DNA from 4 places in the Paraburkholderia sp. J94 genome. Region 2 is predicted to be linked to each of the others. Evidence: predicted binding sites of a transcription regulator. Region 2 holds the regulator's gene; each other region holds the start of a gene.
What was found. The regulator LexA, encoded in region 2, represses DNA repair genes until DNA is damaged. The targets are predictions, from matches to a motif close to ACTGTATNNNNATACAGT.
Positions count from the first base shown of each region.

Region 1: the regulator LexA is predicted to act here: its motif matches at 2,315-2,332, upstream of U4Y88_RS15825 (VRR-NUC domain-containing protein).
Region 3: the regulator LexA is predicted to act here: its motif matches at 2,904-2,921, upstream of U4Y88_RS07840 (PA0069 family radical SAM protein).
Region 4: the regulator LexA is predicted to act here: its motif matches at 2,612-2,629, upstream of recA (recombinase RecA).

Region 1 covers NZ_CAJMZH010000006.1:501,520-505,810, reverse strand. Annotated here, with positions in the region: gene U4Y88_RS15830 (ATP-dependent DNA helicase) at 1-460, opposite strand, end outside; gene U4Y88_RS15825 (VRR-NUC domain-containing protein) at 457-2,307, opposite strand; gene U4Y88_RS15820 (hypothetical protein) at 2,451-3,020, shown strand; gene U4Y88_RS15815 (DUF3443 domain-containing protein) at 3,077-4,291, opposite strand, start outside.
Region 2 covers NZ_CAJMZH010000018.1:87,350-91,640, forward strand. Annotated here, with positions in the region: gene U4Y88_RS31255 (sulfate ABC transporter substrate-binding protein) at 100-1,146, opposite strand; gene lexA (transcriptional repressor LexA) at 1,415-2,065, shown strand; gene U4Y88_RS31265 (hypothetical protein) at 2,131-2,493, shown strand; gene U4Y88_RS31270 (DUF2939 domain-containing protein) at 2,636-3,364, shown strand; gene U4Y88_RS31275 (universal stress protein) at 3,537-4,007, opposite strand.
Region 3 covers NZ_CAJMZH010000003.1:348,626-352,916, reverse strand. Annotated here, with positions in the region: gene U4Y88_RS07855 (electron transfer flavoprotein subunit alpha/FixB family protein) at 1-576, shown strand, start outside; gene U4Y88_RS07850 (D-amino acid dehydrogenase) at 882-2,168, opposite strand; gene U4Y88_RS07845 (Lrp/AsnC ligand binding domain-containing protein) at 2,348-2,836, shown strand; gene U4Y88_RS07840 (PA0069 family radical SAM protein) at 2,956-4,149, shown strand; gene U4Y88_RS07835 (NINE protein) at 4,196-4,291, opposite strand, start outside.
Region 4 covers NZ_CAJMZH010000012.1:172,189-176,479, reverse strand. Annotated here, with positions in the region: gene U4Y88_RS25370 (DUF2889 domain-containing protein) at 1-61, opposite strand, end outside; gene recX (recombination regulator RecX) at 201-1,115, opposite strand; gene recA (recombinase RecA) at 1,457-2,533, opposite strand; gene U4Y88_RS25355 (response regulator transcription factor) at 2,817-3,587, shown strand; gene U4Y88_RS25350 (sensor histidine kinase) at 3,600-4,291, shown strand, end outside.

The DNA of each region.
Region 1 (4,291 bases), on a different contig from region 2:
GTTCGCACTGCGATTCGAAGGCGGCGCGCAGATCGGCGGCGTTCGCCTGTTCGGTGAGCGCGGTCTCGCGGGCCGTGGCGATGTCGTAGTAGACGAGCGCGAGTTCGATGGCGTCGAGCCCGAGCTTTTCGCACATCAGCGCGCCGTAGACGCGCAGTTGCGCCCAGTGCAGTGCGCGCTGGTTCTCGCGCATGGCGTCGAGATCGCCGCGATAGGTTTTGAACTCTTCGAGGCGGCGTTGCGCGGGATCGTAGCCGTCGGCGCGGCCGCGCACGGTCAGCGTCCCGACGGTGCCCGTGAGCGCGATTTCGGTTTCATAGCCGGGCGGACGGCGCGATGCGATGGCGGCGTGTCCGGCGCGGCCTTCGCTCGCGTCGGGCGAGGGCGTGAAGCGCAGGTCGAGGTCGCCGCGCTTCGCGGTGAACTCGCAGAGCGTGCGCACGGCGACGGTGTAGCTCATCGCGTCGATGCCGGATTGGCCGCGAGCGTGGCCGGATCGTTGTTGTCGCTCTCGTCGCTTCCCCAGCGCGCCTGCAGCACCGTGACAGGCATGCCGTGGGCCGCGCAGTAGGCGAGCCAGCGGCGTTGGTTGTCCTGCAGGCGGTCGCCGGGGCCTTTCACCTCGATCAGTTCGTAGCGGCGCTCGCGCGGCCAGAAGCGCACGAGGTCGGGCAGACCCGATCGGTTGGCGGCGGGCTCGCGCAGCAGACGCTCGAACCACAGGCGCAGATGCGCGGCCGGAAAGCAGTCGAGCGCGAGGGTGAGCAGCGTCTCGTCGAGCGCGGGCCACGCGACGTAGGGCGACTGGATGCCGGTTTTTTCGGCGAAGCGCGCGCGTATCGTCGCGCGATAGGCGCCGCTGTCGAGTTCGGCGAGGCAGGCCGCGAAACGCTCGGCGCGACGCGCGACGAAGTCGGCGGCGTGCAGGTCGGCGGGGCCGCGCTGAAACGGATGGAAGAACGCGCCCGGCAGCGGCGCGAACAGCGCAGGCCAGCACAGCAGGCCGAACAGGCTGTTGATCAGCGTGTTCTCGACGTAGAACACGGGCGCGTCGGCGCATGTGAGCGCGAGGCGCGACGCTTCTTCCACGCGCAGATCGGCCCAGGCGGCGGGCAAGGTCAGCGTGAGCGTGGCGTGCGTGGGCGTTGACGTTGATTTTTCGTCGGATGCCGCGGCATCGGCGTGTTTTCGCGCGCGCGTGCGTTGCAGGCGCCCGAGCGTGCGCGCCGCGCGCTGCGCTTCTTCCTCGTTGACGGGCGCGGCGGCGATCGTCTGCGCGAGCGCCTCGGCTTCGTCGCGTCGGCCGAGTTGTTCGAGCACGCGCACGCGCCGGTAGCGCGATTCGGGGTGCGCGCTGTCCACGTAGGCGCGCCAGGCGAGTTCGGCGGCGCTCGCGCGCTCGGCGGCGAGGCCCACGGCGTGGCGCAGACGGTCGTGGCGCGCGCGCAGCCAGGCGTTGCCGTGCGTGCGGGGCGCGAGCGCGTCGAGCGTATCGAGCGCGCAGGCGAGGCCCGTGGCCGGATCGTCGGCGAGTTCGAGCGCCTCGCGGCAGTCGCGCAGCGCCAGATACGCGTCGATGTCGTCGCGCTGCTGGAACGCGCGCGACGCCGCATCGAGCGGCACCTGTTCGTAGCGGTAGACGCCCAGATCGGCAAGCACGAATTCGGTCCAGTCCTGACGCAGATTGCCGAAGAACATCAGGCGCAGGCGCTCGCAGAGCGGGGCGGCGCTGAAGCGGAACACGCTGTCGGGCGAGCCGGGGAACCACGCGGCCCATTCGCGCGCGGCGGGCGAGCCGGTTGCCAGCGCGGCTTCGAGCGCGCCGACGAGGGCGGCGCGCGTGGCGCTGCGTCTGTCCAGCGCTTTCAGGGTTTTCAGGGCTTCCAGTGCGGCGGGGTTGTCGATTTCACGCGAGGCCGAAGCGGCGTCGGCTTGTTCAAGCTGCGCGAGCGGGTCAACGAGTCGCGCGGCCAGCGCCTGCAATTCCGCCTTCGTGACGAGTGCGGCGAGCGCATCGAATGCGAGCACGGGCGCGCCGTCGAGCCAGCCAGTCGCGACCAGCGGCGCGGCGGCCGCACGCGGACAGCCGATCTCGGCATAGTCGAGCTTGCTGGCGCGGAAATCCGGCCCTTTGCGCATCAGCATGCGCACGAACAGCGCGCGCGAGGCGCGCGGCAACGCGCCGAAGTCACGCAGGAAACGGCGCTCCTCGTCGTCGAACAGGTCGGCGCAGCGCGCGTCGAGCCAGCCGAGCGCGCGCTCGAAGTTCGCGAGGTAATAGAACGGATCGGGAGAGTCGGGAAGCACGCGCGGCACTGTACGGATATACAGCAGCGATGATAGCAGGCTCGCGCCGCCGCGCATCGGTTCCACGCGGGCCGCGGGCGGCCGTAGGCTACAATTGCCGCAGCCTGAAAACCGAACCGCGCTTCGAGCGCATGAACACAGCGATGAATAAACGGAATGTCAGCCTCGTCGGCCTCGTGGCCGGCGTCACCTTGCTCGCGGGATGCGTCGCGCAGTACCAGAATCCGGGCGCGTGCGCGCAGGAGATGCGCACGCGGCTGACCCAGACGTCGCTGGGCGAACTCGACGTCACGCATACCGCCGTCGCGTATCGCGGCAAACGCGTGGTGATCGAGGGGCATCTCGAACGTCCCATGTTGCCGGCTTCCGGGGCGGTCGCGGCTTCGGGCGCGTCGGGCGTTTCAGCGGCTTCGGCGGCTGTCGGTGCGAGCGGCGCGCAAGGCGCGAAGGCGACTGCTACGACTGCCACTACGGCCTCGGCTGCTGCGGCTTCGCAGGCTTCCGACGCGTCGGCCAAACAGGCGGCCGAACCCAAGCCCACGACGCCCGTCGCGCTGATCGCCCAGAAGCTCGGCCTGCACAAGACGCCGCCCACGCCCGCCGCCGCCGAGTGCACCTACGACCAGACCGGCAGCCTCACGTCGTTCCACTGGCTCGCGCCCGCCGCGCTCGCCAAGACCACGCCCGCGTCCGACGCCAGCGCGGACGACTAAGCGATCACGCGCAAGGCGCGCCGCGCGCGCCTTGCTGTCCCACGCTCCCCTCATCGTCAGAACGCGAAATACGGCCCCGCGCCCGCCGGCGTCGCCTGGGCCTCGATCGCCGTAAAGACGCGCTTGCCGAAGAAGAACGGCAGCCCCCATCCGAACGCACGGCTGTTGTAGCCCGCGAGATTCGCGAACGCCCAGTTGCCGCTCGAAAAGAGCGACAGCGCGCTCGCGATCGAGAGCGCGGCGGGCGCTGTCGCGCCGTCGACGCCCTTGATCGTCGCGCTGAGGCTTTGCGGCGACGACGGGCAATACCAGACGCCGCAGCGCGTCAGCGTCGGGTTGGCGAAGAACAGGCCGTTCGAGCCGCTGTCCAGATAGCTTTGCGCGTAGACGCTGCCGTCCGAGGTCGTCGTCGAGACGAAGCCCGTTGCCGTGTTCGCGCGCAGCACCTTCGCGCCGCCGAGCGTGTTGTTGGGCTGCGAGCCGATGCCGAAGATCAGCGAACCGGTCACGCTCGATGCGCCGCTGTCGGCCACGGCGGGCAGGTCGAGCACGACGCCGTTGTTGTCGGTCGCGAAGGCGGCGACGGGGTTGCGCACCTGCTGCGCGAGCGGCTGCGCACTGGCCGTGCAGTTGCCCGACGGACACGTGTAGTACCACGCCCCGGACGCCTGATTGACGCACGATGCGCCGCAGTCGGCATTGAACGGCCCCACGCCGAGGATGCCGTTCGCGCGCAGCGTCGTGAGCGTCATCATCGCGAGGCCGCGACTCTGGCAGGCGCTCGGTGTGGTCGGCACGGCCGGGTCGGCGATGACCTGGATCGCCAGCGCCGGGGCCACTTCGCCCGCGAGCCGCACGTCGGCGCGGCGCACCGCGCCCCAGGTGTAGCCGGTGCCGAAGCCCGCGCATTCGCCGGCGATGTCCGCGCCGCTGCCCGCCGTCACCGCCGGCAGGTTCAGGCCCGCGGGCAACGCGGAGGCGAGCAGGCGCAGACCCTGCGAGCCCGTGTCCACCTGCACGTTGCCGATGGTCGCGCAGGTGGCGGTGCCCGGCACGCAGACCGTCACGCTGGTGGTGAGCATGTTGCGCGTCGAAGTCGGCGTGGCCGCGACCTGCACGACGTGCACGTTGGGCGTGGTCGATTGGGGCACGGTGGTGCCGCCGGTGGTCGAGGCGGGCGTGCTCGCGGGTTGGGCGGCGGCGGACGGGTTCGCCGCGCTCGCGGCGGTCGCGGGACTTGCGGAGGCTGCGGTGCCCGCGCCGCCTCCGCC
Region 2 (4,291 bases):
ATGGGTTGCGCGTTGTCTTGCGCCGAAAGGCGCGCCTCGTTGGGCGCGCCTTGTTTTTATCGTTACGTCGGTGCTGCTGTTACTTAACTGCGGCTTCGCTTATTGCGGCTGGTAGATCGAGTCGAACACGCCGCCATCCGCGAAATGCGTCTTCTGCGCATTGGTCCAGCCGCCGAAGGTGTCGTCCACCGTGTAGAGCTTGAGCTTCGGGAACTTCGCCGTGAGCGCCGCCGGCACCTTGTCCGAACGCGGACGGTAGAAGTTCTTCGCGGCGATTTCCTGGCCTTCCTCGCTATAGAGGAACTGCAGATACGCCTCGGCCTGCTTGCGCGTGCCCTTCTTGTCCACGACCTTGTCGACCACGGCGACAGGCGGCTCGGCCAGAATGCTCACCGACGGCACCACGATCTCGAACTTGTCCGGACCGAATTCCTTGAGCGACAGGAAGGCCTCGTTTTCCCAGGCGATCAGCACGTCGCCGATGCCGCGCTGCACGAAGCTCGTGGTCGCGCCGCGCGCGCCCGAATCGAGCACGCCCGCATTCTTGTAAAGCTTCGTCACGAACTCCTTGGCCTTCTGGTCGTTGCCGCCCGGCTGATGTTCGGCGTAGGCCCAGGCCGCGAGGTAGTTCCAGCGCGCGCCGCCCGAGGTCTTCGGATTCGGCGTGACGATCGACACGCCCGGCTTCGTCAGGTCATCCCAGTCCTTGATGTGCTTGGGATTGCCCTTGCGCACCAGAAACACGATGGTCGAGGTGTACGGCGAGGCGTTGTCGGGCAGGCGCTTTTGCCAGTCCTTCGCGACGATGCCCTTGTTGGCGAGCGCGTCGATGTCCCAGGCCAGCGCCAGCGTCACGACGTCGGCTTGCAGACCGTCGAGCACCGAGCGCGCCTGCGCGCCCGAGCCGCCGTGCGACTGCTTGATGGTGAGCGTCTCGCCCGTCTTGCCCTTCCACTGCTTGATGAAGGCTTCGTTGATCTCCTGATACAGCTCGCGCGTCGGATCGTAGGAAACGTTCAGCAGCGACGTATCTGCGTGCGCAGCCGGCGCCATCGCCACCATGCCGACGAGCGGTGCAACGCCGATGACCAGTTTTGCCGCCAGCGTTGTCAGCCAGCCTGCGCGCCCCGTATTGCCTTGATTCATCCACTTTCTCCGTTTTGTCGTGTGGTGCTGCGATCGATGGAGGCCAGTCTAGCGATCCGCTTACATTATTAAAAATGATGTTTTTTCATTCTTTAATACGCAAAAGTGGTAAGGGCGGAGGAATCGGACGTTGGAGCACGTTTTCGTCCGTCGGATCGCCCGGAAACGCTGCTGTGGCGGCACCCAAACGACAAAGTTCAAGTAACACTTGAAAAGCGGCGAATACTGTATAAAAATACAGTTACCTGTTCAAACATACAGTGTCGACATGACCAAACTCACCGCACGACAGCAGCAGGTTTTCGATCTGATCCGCCGCGCGATCGAGCGCACCGGCTTTCCGCCCACGCGCGCCGAGATTGCCGCCGAACTGGGCTTCAGCTCGGCCAACTCGGCGGAAGAACATCTGCGCGCGCTGGCGCGCAAGGGTGTGATCGAGCTGGCGGCGGGCGCCTCGCGTGGCATCCGTCTGATGCCCGGCCCCGACGACCTGCCGCACCAGTTCACGCTGCCGCACGCCAGCATCATGCAGCTCTCGCTGCCGCTGGTCGGCCGCGTCGCGGCAGGCAGCCCGATCCTCGCGCAGGAACATATCTCCCAGAACTACGCCTGCGACCCGGCGCTGTTCTCGAGCCGCCCCGACTATCTGCTGAAGGTGCGCGGCCTCTCGATGCGCGACGCCGGCATCCTCGACGGCGACCTGCTCGCCGTGCAGAAGAAGGCGGAAGCGAAAGACGGCCAGATCATCGTTGCGCGTCTCGGCGACGACGTGACCGTGAAGCGTCTGAAGCGCCAGCCCAACGGCATCGAGCTGATCGCGGAGAACCCCGACTACGACAACATCTTCGTCGAGGCCGGCAGCGCCGACTTCGCGCTCGAAGGCATTGCCGTGGGTCTGATCCGTCCCACCGAATTCTAAGAATCCATCCGCGCGCCGTTCAGCGCCGGTTTTGCGCCTGTTAGCGCACTTCTCTGGAGAGAGTCATGGAACGCCTTGCCCGCCTGTTGCCCTTCCGTCAATTCGGCCGTCTGCGCCATCTGCGCGGAATCGCCTCGTGCGCAATGCGTGACGCGCGCGCCTCGGCGGCCGCGCTCAATGGCTCGCTTTTCGAGAAGCTGGAAACGCCCGAACTGCCGCCCCTGCCCTCGGCGCAGCCGGCTTTCGCGCGCGTGTCGCTCAACAGCACGCTAAATACGGAACAGCCGGACCGCCGCGCGCCGGTGCGTGTCTATCACGGCCCGTCACGCCTCATCATGGTCGGCACGATGGACGCGGTGTGCCGCGCACTCGACCGCTGCATCGCCGAGCAGCAAAGCGATCTGCCTGCGGCGGCGCTCGCGAAGTAAGGCACGAAGTCAGGCAATGGGAAATGACGTGTCGGCGGAGGTTCTTGCAGGTGTGGGGATCGTTTTGGCGCGAGCGCGGTCAACATTCAGATCGAAGCTCTGATTCCATGATCGCACCGCTCGCGCGGCGCACCTGCCCCCGATGACCGACACGAATACGCCCAACGCTTCACGCAACTCCGCACGTAACACCGCCAGCCAACCCTCGAACTGGAAGAAGCCCGTCACCATCGCCGTTGCGGCGGTGGCCGTCGTGGCCGCGCTCGGGTACGGCTACGCCTCGCCGTATATCGCGCTCAACCACCTCAAACAGGCCGCCGACGCGCGCGACGCGGCCGCTTTGAGCGAATATGTCGATTACCCGGCGTTGCGCGCGAGTCTCAAACAACAAGCCGGGGAAATGCTGCAGCGGCGCATTCAGGCCGAGCACAGCAGTAATCCGCTGCTGCTGTTTGGCGCGGTGATCGGTTCGGCGTTGATCGGGCCGCTCGTCGACGCCTACGCCACGCCCGAAGGCGTAGCCGCGCTGCTCAACGGCATGCCGCCCACCGGTAAGCCCGGCGAGCAGCCTGCCGCGCCGCCGCCGGCTTCTTCGCCTGCGTCGCCTTCACAGGGCGCGCCGCAAAGCACGCCGCAAAACGCAACGCCCGCGACTCCGAACGCACCGGCGGAATCCGCGCAACCTCAGTCGCGCGCGCAAGCCGCCGCGGGTTATCGCAGCCTCAACGAATTCGCGGTGACATGGCAACGCAGCGCGCACAGCGAGCGCTATGCCGCGATCTTGCAACGGCATGGCCTGTTCTCGTGGAAGCTCGCGGCGGTGGAATTGAACGAACCCGATTCGGGAAGCGGCGCGAACGCGCCGGATTGATCGATCGCGCGTCCCGGCGGGATCAGCAGGACCATCGTGATCGTCGGCCTTGAAATCACCACGCGCCGGACAGACCACGCGCGAAGCGCAGGCCGGTCCGGCGCGGGTTGAGCACGACTAGCAGACAAGCGACGCAAAAAACGAAGCAAACATCGCGCAAACGCGCGCGCCGCTAAGCGGCCGCTTGCTGCTGCTTGTCTTCAGCAGGCGACGAACACGCCACGAGAATGCTGCACGACACGCGATCGAGCAGCGGCGTATTGCCCGCGCCCATCCACCAGCGCGACAGCCCCGTGCGGCAGCGATGCCCCACCACCACGAGATCGGCATTCAGTTCGTTGGCGAGATTCGCGATCTCGTCGATCGGATGACCGAAGGCGAAATGGCCCTGCGCGCGCACGCCGCGCTCGGTGAGCCAGTCGACGCCTTCCTGGAGAATCTCGCGCGCCGTTTCCTCGAAGCGGCCGCACGCCACATCGGTCAACAGGCCCGCGCTCTGGGCGATGGTCGAGCGCATGTCCACCACCGAGAGCAGATGCGTCTCGGCTTGCAGATCCAAGGCCAGATCGGCCCCGCAACGCAGCGCCTTGCGGCCTTCGCGCGAGCCGTCGTAACAGAGCAGGATTTTCTTGTAGCTCGCCATGATCGATTCCCCCAAAACCCACGCGAAAACGCAGGTCGTACCTGCATCATGGTGCGCCGCAATTCGACATGCAAGGCCTGGAAAACGCCAGGTTAGCGACAGGTGCGCAGCAGCGCACATCCGCACCACTTCGGCACCTCATTGGCCTACAACGCACGCTGGCACCGGATTTGCGCACGATGGCAATGATTGCCGCGTCAGCGATTGACACGGCATGCGCGCGTGCACGCAAAACACACCGGACGTCCCTTGCGTGATGCATCGCGCCCGCGCGTGAGTGCGGC
Region 3 (4,291 bases), on a different contig from region 2:
GACACGTTCGAGCGCCCGATCTACGCGGGCAACGCCATCGCCACGGTGCAATCGGCTGATCCGGTCAAGGTCATCACCGTGCGTACGACGGCGTTCGATCCGGTTGCAGCCGAAGGCGGCAGCGCACCGGTCGAAAAGATCGACGCGGCAGCGGACAACGGCAAGGCGCAATTCGTCGGCCGTGAAGTCACGAAGCTCGATCGCCCGGAACTCACGAGCGCGAAGATCATCGTCTCGGGTGGCCGCGGTCTGGGCAGCGGCGAGAACTACACCAAGGTTCTGGAGCCGCTGGCAGACAAGCTGAACGCAGCGCTCGGCGCGTCGCGCGCAGCGGTCGACGCGGGCTACGTGCCGAACGATTATCAGGTCGGTCAGACCGGCAAGATCGTCGCGCCGCAGCTTTACATCGCGGTCGGCATCTCGGGTGCGATCCAGCATCTGGCCGGCATGAAAGACTCGAAGACCATCGTCGCGATCAACAAGGACGAAGAAGCACCGATCTTCAGCGTGGCCGATTACGGTCTCGTCGGCGATCTGTTCACGGTCGTGCCGGAACTCGTCAACGAACTCGGCTAAGTATCGCGAACACCAGACGCCTGCATCACAAGACGTCTGACACAGAAAAGGGGCGCCTCGTGCGCCCCTTTTTTCGTTCATCAGCGGATGAAGGGCGCTGGCGGGTCTCGACGAGATCGGCGGGCTACCCGGCGGCGAGGACGCCACGCCCGACGCGCCTGAAGCCGTGCGGGCGCTCGCTGAAGATCAGTTCTGATTCACGGAGCTTGCAGACTGCGCGCCCATGAAAAAACGGCGGCCTCTTTGACAGAGCGCCGCCGTTTTTTTGCCGCTTTCGATGAAGCCGCGAATGAACCCCTGAAGCCTTACGCGTAAGCCGGGCGATGCGTGCCGTGCTGCTCGCCGAGGTAGCGATAGACCGAGAGGTCGTCGGCCTTGATCGCGGGCTTCTTGCCCGAGATGAGGTCGGCGAGCAACTGGCCCGAGCCGCACGACATGGTCCAGCCGAGCGTGCCGTGGCCCGTGTTCAGGAACAGGTTCGAGAGCGGCGTGCGGCCCACGACGGGCGTGCCGTCCGGCGTCATCGGGCGCAGGCCGGTCCAGAAGCTGGCCTTGGCCGTGTCGCCGCCGCCGGGGAACAGGTCGTTCACGCACATTTCGAGCGTTTCGCGGCGCGCCTGCTTCAGCGACTTGTCGAAGCCGACGATTTCCGCCATGCCGCCCACGCGGATGCGGTCGTCGAAACGCGTGATCGCGATCTTGTAGGTTTCGTCGAGCACGGTGGAGATCGGCGCGGCGTCGGCGTTGACGATCGGCGCGGTGATCGAATAACCCTTGAGCGGATAGACCGGAATCTTCACGAGACCCGCGAGCATCTTCGTGGAGTACGAACCGAGCGCGAGCACGTAGCTGTCGGCGCGCACGAGTTCGCTGCCGCATTGCACGCCCGCGATGCGGTCGCCCTGCACGGCGAGGCCGTCGATCGGCGTGTTGTAGCGGAACTTCACGCCGAGTTCGGCGGCCATCGCGGCGAGGCGCGTGGTGAACAGCTGGCAGTCGCCGGTTTCGTCGCCGGGCAGACGCAGCCCGCCCGTGAGCTTGTGCGCGACCGCGGCGAGCGCCGGCTCCGCGCGGCCGAGTTCGGCGGCGGTCAGCAGTTCGTACGGCACGTTGGCATCCTTGAGCACGGCGATGTCCTTCGCCGCGCCTTCGAATTGCTGCTGCGTGCGGAACACCTGCAGCGTGCCGCCCGTGCGGCCTTCGTACTGGATGCCGGTGTCGGCGCGCAGCGCCTGCAGGCAGTCGCGGCTGTATTCGGCCAGACGCACCATGCGGCCCTTGTTCTGCGCGTAGCGCTCGGCCGTGCAGTTCTGCAGCATCTGCCACATCCATTGCAGCTGGAACTTCGTGCCGTCGAGGCGGATGGCGAGCGGCGCGTGCTTCTCGAACATCCACTTGATGGCTTTGAGCGGCACGCCCGGCGCCGCCCACGGCGCGGCGTAACCCGGCGAGATCTGGCCGGCGTTCGCAAAACTGGTCTCGAGCGCGGGACCGGCCTCGCGGTCGATCACCGTCACTTCATGGCCCGCGCGGGCGAGATACCAGGCGCTGGCCACCCCGACCACACCACTGCCCAACACGACGACTCGCATAGCTGCTCCGTAGAGGTAATTGTTTGGGCTACGCGGTCTTGCCGGGGCTCCGCGTGGCCGTTTTGGTCGACGGCAGGGCGGATGGCATGAAAATCCGGGTGTAGCCAGTCATATCGACTATGCTATTGTTGTAAGCCTAGGTTTTGTTATTGTATTTATCTGATTTTCAGGAAAAAAGCATGAGAACGCAGCGTCAGCCGGTCCGCGCGCTCGACCGGCTCGATCACCGCATCCTCAAACTGCTCCAGCAGGACGGCCGCATGGCCATGAAAGACCTCGCGGAGCAGGTCGGTCTGTCGGTCACGCCGTGCATCGAACGGGTCAAGCGCATGGAGCGCGACGGCGTCATCACGGGCTACTACGCGCGCGTGAATCCGGGCGTGCTGGGCGCGGCGCTGCTGGTGTTCGTGGAGATCACGCTCGACCACAAGAGCGGCAACATGTTCGACCAGTTCCGCCGCGAGGTGCAGAAGATTCCCGAGGTGCTCGAGTGCCATCTGGTGTCGGGCGACTTCGACTATCTGATCAAGGCGCGCATCGGCGAAATGGCCGACTACCGCAAGCTACTCGGCGACATCCTGCTGCAACTGCCCGGCGCGGTGCAGTCGAAAAGCTATGTGGTGATGGAGGAGATCAAGGAGACGCTGACGATCGCGGTGGGCGAGTAGCGGGGGGGGGCGACCCGGCGGGCAAGCGACGCCGCCCCGTTTTTCGGGCTCGACAAAGCGTCTCGATACTGTATATTTGTACAGTATCGAGACGCTTTGTTTTTGCCCCCGTGAATCGCATCCCTCCCGCGAACGACACCGATCGCGCCCCCGACTCCGACGCCTGGTATCCCGTCGCGCCGCCCACGCCGCGCAAGGGACGCGGTGCGGTCACGAACCTGCAAGGGCGCTACGAGGTCGATCAGCGCGAGGCTTACGACGATGGCTGGCAGCACGTCGAATCGGCGTCCGACGCGCGCGAGCGCGGTGAAGAGGCGGGCGAGGAAGCCGGCGAGAGTGAAACGCCGGAGCCCGCGCTGCGCACGCAGATCTACGAGGAGCGCGCGAAAAGCATTCTCACGCGCAACCAGTCGCCGGACATTCCGTTCAACGTCTCGCTCAATCCGTATCGCGGCTGCGAGCATGGCTGCATCTACTGTTTCGCGCGGCCTACGCACAGCTATCTGGGGCTGTCGCCGGGCCTCGATTTCGAGAGCCGCCTGTACGCGAAGATCAACGCGCCCGAACTGCTCGCGCGCGAACTCGCTAAACCGAACTACGAGCCGGAACCGATCGCGCTCGGCGTGAACACCGACGCGTGGCAGCCCGTCGAGCGCGAGCTGCGTATCACGCGGCGCGTGATCGAGGTGTTGTCGGAACGACAGCATCCGTTCGCGGCCATCACGAAATCGTCACTGATCGAGCGCGATCTCGACCTGCTCGCGCCCATGGCCGAGCGTCAGCAGTTCATGGCCGCGATCACCATCACCACGCTCGATGCCGACATCGCGCGCACGCTGGAGCCGCGCGCGGCCACGCCGTCGCGCCGCCTGCGTACGATCCGCACGCTCGCGCAGGCGGGCATTCCGGTCGGCGTGAGCATCGCGCCGGTCATTCCCTTCGTCACCGAGCCGGACATGGAGCGCGTGCTCGAAGCCTGCGCCGAGGCGGGCGCAACGAGCGCGAGCTATATCGTGCTGCGGCTGCCGTGGGAAGTCGCGCCGCTCTTTCAGGACTGGCTCGCCGCGCATTTCCCGCAGCGCGCCGAGCGCGTGATGAGCCGCGTGCGCGACATGCGCGGCGGCAAGGATTACGAGTCGTCGTTTTCGCAGCGCATGAAGGGCACGGGGCTATGGGCCGATCTGCTCAAGCAGCGCTTTCATAACGCCGTGCGCCGGCTCGGGCTGAACGAGCGGCGTCACGGCATTCTCGATATGTCGGAGTTCGTGCGTGCGAAGGCGCTCGTGCAGAAGCGTCAGCTCGATCTGTTCTGAGCGCGGCGGCGTTGGGGCGGCGCTGGGGCGGCATATTGCGACGTCGTTATTGCGAAATCGCCTTGGCCGCTTCGACCTGCGATTCGAAATACGTCTGGAACGAGAGCGCGAGACCGGTCATCAGCAGGAACGCGCCGATCAG
Region 4 (4,291 bases), on a different contig from region 2:
CGACCGCCCTGATCGCGCGCTGATGACGCAACTGACGGGGCGCTGGCGGGGGAAGCGGCATGCGTTGGTAAGACCGGATTGGAAAACTTCCCGAGTTTAGCATACCGGGTATTTGAGACAGCACCGATCTCGCCAGCCCTATGCGCTCCGGTTATTAAGCTATTTTTGAGCCAAGTGGATCAAATTTACAGATTTTCCGACTACTCGCCGTCGAAGCCGTCTTCGTAGCTGTCTTCGATGCCTTTGAGAATCTTGCCGATGATCGACATCGAAAAACCACGCGCGGCAAGAAAACGCGCCTGACGCGCGCGCTCGGCGGGCGTCTCGGGCAACTGGCCGTACTTCTTCTTCCAGACGGCGAGGGCGCGCGTAAGTTCCGTCTCGCGCAACTGCGTGCTCACTTCCTCGATGAGCGCTTCGCCCACCGCATGACGTTTGAGTTCGCTGACGATGCGCCCTGCTCCAACGCGCGCGGCGCGGCGATAGACGACGCTTTCGGCGAAGCGCGCGTCGGAGAGCCAGCCGTCGCGTTCAAGCGTGTCGAGTAAAGCCTCTAGTTCGTCGGCGTTGTCGGTGAACGCCATGAGCTTGCGCGAGAGTTCCGCGCGGCTGTACTCGCGACGCGAGAGGTAGCCGAGCGCGCGGCCCTTGAGCGAGCGCTCGGGGCGTTGCCGGTTCGCGGATGCCGCGTTGGCCTTGCGCGCCGCGCGCATCGTCGACGTGCGTTCGTAACCGTCGCCGCCGTCTTCGATCGCTTTTTCGGCGGCGCGCGCCATGTCGTGCGCGTCGAACGATTCGTACTCGTCGAAATCGTCGCGTCGGCTGGACGGGCGGGCGAAAGACTGCGTGGCGGCAGGCGACGCGCGGCGCGATTCGGATGGACGCGTGCGAGCAGGCGCGCGTGGCGATTCGCGGTTAGCGGCGGTCGATGCCGGCGTTGGCGAAGACGATGATGCTGCGGCGCTGTTGGTGCCGGCGTCGCTGCCGGTACTTGCGTCGCCGGTATCGCTGGCGTCGTTAGCGAGATCGGCTGACGCGTCGAAGAACGCCTCGAACGGCACTTCGAACACGGCACCGCCTTCGTCGTCGAGATCGGGCGTGGAGGATTGGGACAAAAGCTGAGGCTCGGAATGCACAAAGCCGCGATCGCCCGAATGGGCGTCGCGGCTTTGCGAGGTAGTACCAGATGAAACTCGGGCCGAACGCCGGGGCGAAACACCGGACTGATCAGAAGCAGCAGCGTCAGATGCAGCGGCAGAAGCAGCGGATGCGCCGCCGGAAAAAGCAGAGCGCCGATTCACGCCCCGCGCCCCGCTGCGGGCTTCATGCAGAAGCTCCGCCTCGCTCGAAGTCGAGGACGAAGCCTTCGCGGCCTCAGGCGGCACTGAGACGAACCCACGCTTGCGCATCACAGTCGTGCCACCTCGTGCCACCCTTCGCGGGCCCGATTCAGAACTTATTCTTCGTCTGCGATTTCGACTTCGCCGGTGTCGGCAACACCGTCCGGCATGACGTTCACGCCGAGCGATTCGCGGATGCGGTTTTCGATTTCGCGGGCGATATCTGCGTTTTCGCGCAGGAATTCGCGTGCGTTGTCCTTGCCCTGGCCAATGCGTTCGCCGTTATAGCTGTACCACGCACCTGCCTTGTCGACGATCTTGGCCTGCACGCCCAGGTCGATGATTTCGCCCTGACGCGAGATGCCTTCGCCGTAGAGGATGTCGAACACGGCTTCGCGGAACGGCGGCGAGACCTTGTTCTTGACGACCTTCACGCGCGTTTCGCTGCCGATGACTTCGTCGTTCTTCTTGATCGAACCGATACGGCGAATGTCCAGACGCACCGACGAGTAGAACTTCAGCGCGTTACCACCCGTGGTGGTTTCCGGGTTGCCGAACATCACGCCGATCTTCATACGAATCTGGTTAATGAAGATCACCATGCAGTTCGTCTTCTTGATCGTGCCGGTGAGCTTGCGCAGCGCCTGCGACATCAGACGTGCCTGCAGACCCGGCAGCGAGTCGCCCATTTCGCCTTCGATTTCAGCCTTCGGCACCAGTGCCGCGACCGAGTCGATCACGATCATGTCGATCGAGCCCGAGCGCACCAGCGCGTCGGTGATTTCGAGCGCCTGTTCGCCCGTGTCCGGCTGCGAGATGAGCAGTTCCGGCACGTTCACGCCGAGCTTGGACGCGTACTGCACGTCGAGCGCGTGTTCCGCGTCGATGAACGCCGCCGTGCCGCCGAGCTTTTGCAGCTCCGCGATCACTTGCAGCGTGAGCGTGGTCTTACCCGACGATTCAGGACCGTAGATTTCGACCACGCGGCCGCGCGGCAGGCCGCCGACGCCGAGCGCGATGTCGAGACCGAGCGAGCCGGTGGACACCACCTGAATGTTTTCGACCGCATCGCCGTCGCCGAGTCGCATGATCGACCCTTTGCCGAACTGCTTTTCGATCTGCGCGAGCGCGGCAGCCAGCGCCTTGCCCTTTTCAGCAGTCAGCCCAGCCGAGCCTTTCTTGCTATCTTCCATGAATCGTCCTTTGCTATGATGAACGGCGTCTCGTGACGATGCGGGCGTGCTTTTGCACACACACGCATGAACGCAGACACTGTATAAAAAAACAGTGGTTTTGGCAAGCGCGTTTTTCGCACGCTTTTTCGTACGCGCCCGCCAGAACCGCGAATTTTTCGGGAGACCGCCGCGCGCCGCCCGCCCTACGTGCGGTATGGCGCAGGCGCGACGAGGCCTGACTCGACGTCGATCGGCTCAAAGCCAGAGTCACAGTCCGCCTCGAAGGCGACGCAGGCGCATCATGCGAATTCTCATTGCCGAAGACGACAGCATACTCGCGGACGGTCTGGTCCGATCACTCCGCCAATCGGGCTATGCCGTCGATCACGTGCCCACCGGCGTGGACGCCGATACAGCCTTGTCGATGCAGTCGTTCGACCTGCTGATCCTCGACCTCGGCCTGCCCAGAATGACGGGCCTCGAAGTGCTGCGCCGCTTGCGCGCGCGCAACTCCAACCTCCCCGTGCTGATCCTCACCGCCGCCGACAGCGTCGACGAACGCGTGAAAGGACTCGACCTCGGCGCCGACGACTACATGGCCAAGCCCTTCGCGCTCAACGAGCTCGAAGCGCGCGTGCGCGCGCTCACGCGGCGCGGCGCGGGCGGCGGCCCGACCGTCGTGCGCCACGGCGCGCTCGCGTTCGACCAGGTCGGGCGCGTCGCGCACATCAACGAGCAGGTGCTCGATCTGTCGGCGCGCGAACTCGGCGTGCTCGAAGTGCTGCTGCAGCGGATCGGGCGGCTCGTCTCGAAGGAGCAGCTCGTCGATCACCTGTGCGAATGGGGCGAGGAAGTCAGCAACAACGCCATCGAGGTCTATGTGCACCGCCTGCGCAAGAAACTCGAAGCGGGCGGCGTGCGCATCGTGACCGTGCGCGGCCTCGGCTACTGCCTCGAAAAGGAAGCGAACGGCGCGAAGGACGCCGGGACCGCCAGCACGACGGGCCAGAGCGGCGCAACGGGCACAGGCAGCGCCGCGCCCGCGATGCCCGCCAGCCACTACTACAAGTAAGCGGGCACGATCATGGCCGGGCCCGCGCGCTCCGCGTCCGCCGACGGCACGCCGCCGGGCGTCCCGCCACGCGCCGCGGCCGCCGCCAACGACGACACACTCGACGACGACGACGCGCGCGACGCCCGCTACGCCAATCCGTTCGCCCCGCCCGACGAGGCCGAAGCCGCCGACAAGCGCCCGCGCTCGCTGTTCGGCGAGATACTCGACTGGATGCTCGCGCCGCTGCTGCTGCTCTGGCCGATGAGCATCGCGGTGACCTATCTGGTCGCGAAGTCGATCGCCAACGGGCCGTTCGACCGCGCGCTCGAAACCGACGCCTACGTGCTCGCGCGCCAGATCCATCCGGTCAACGGCGTGGCCGAACTCTCGCTGCCCGACTCCACGCGCGACTTCCTGCGCGCCGATAACGTCGACAGCGTCTATTACCAGGTACTCGGCACGCGCGGCGAACTGGTGGGCGGCGACCGCGACATGCCGCTGCCGCACGACGACGACCGCCCGCCGCCCGGCGTGGTCGAATTCCGCGACGACACGCTGCACGGCATCGACATCCGCGTGGCCTATACGACGGTCGAGCCCGCGCATCTGGGCGGCGCGCAGCCCGTGCTCGTGCAGGTGGCCGAAACGCTCGACAAGCGCCGCGCGCTCGCCAACGACATCATCAAGGGCGTGATCCTGCCGCAGTTCGTGATCCTGCCGCT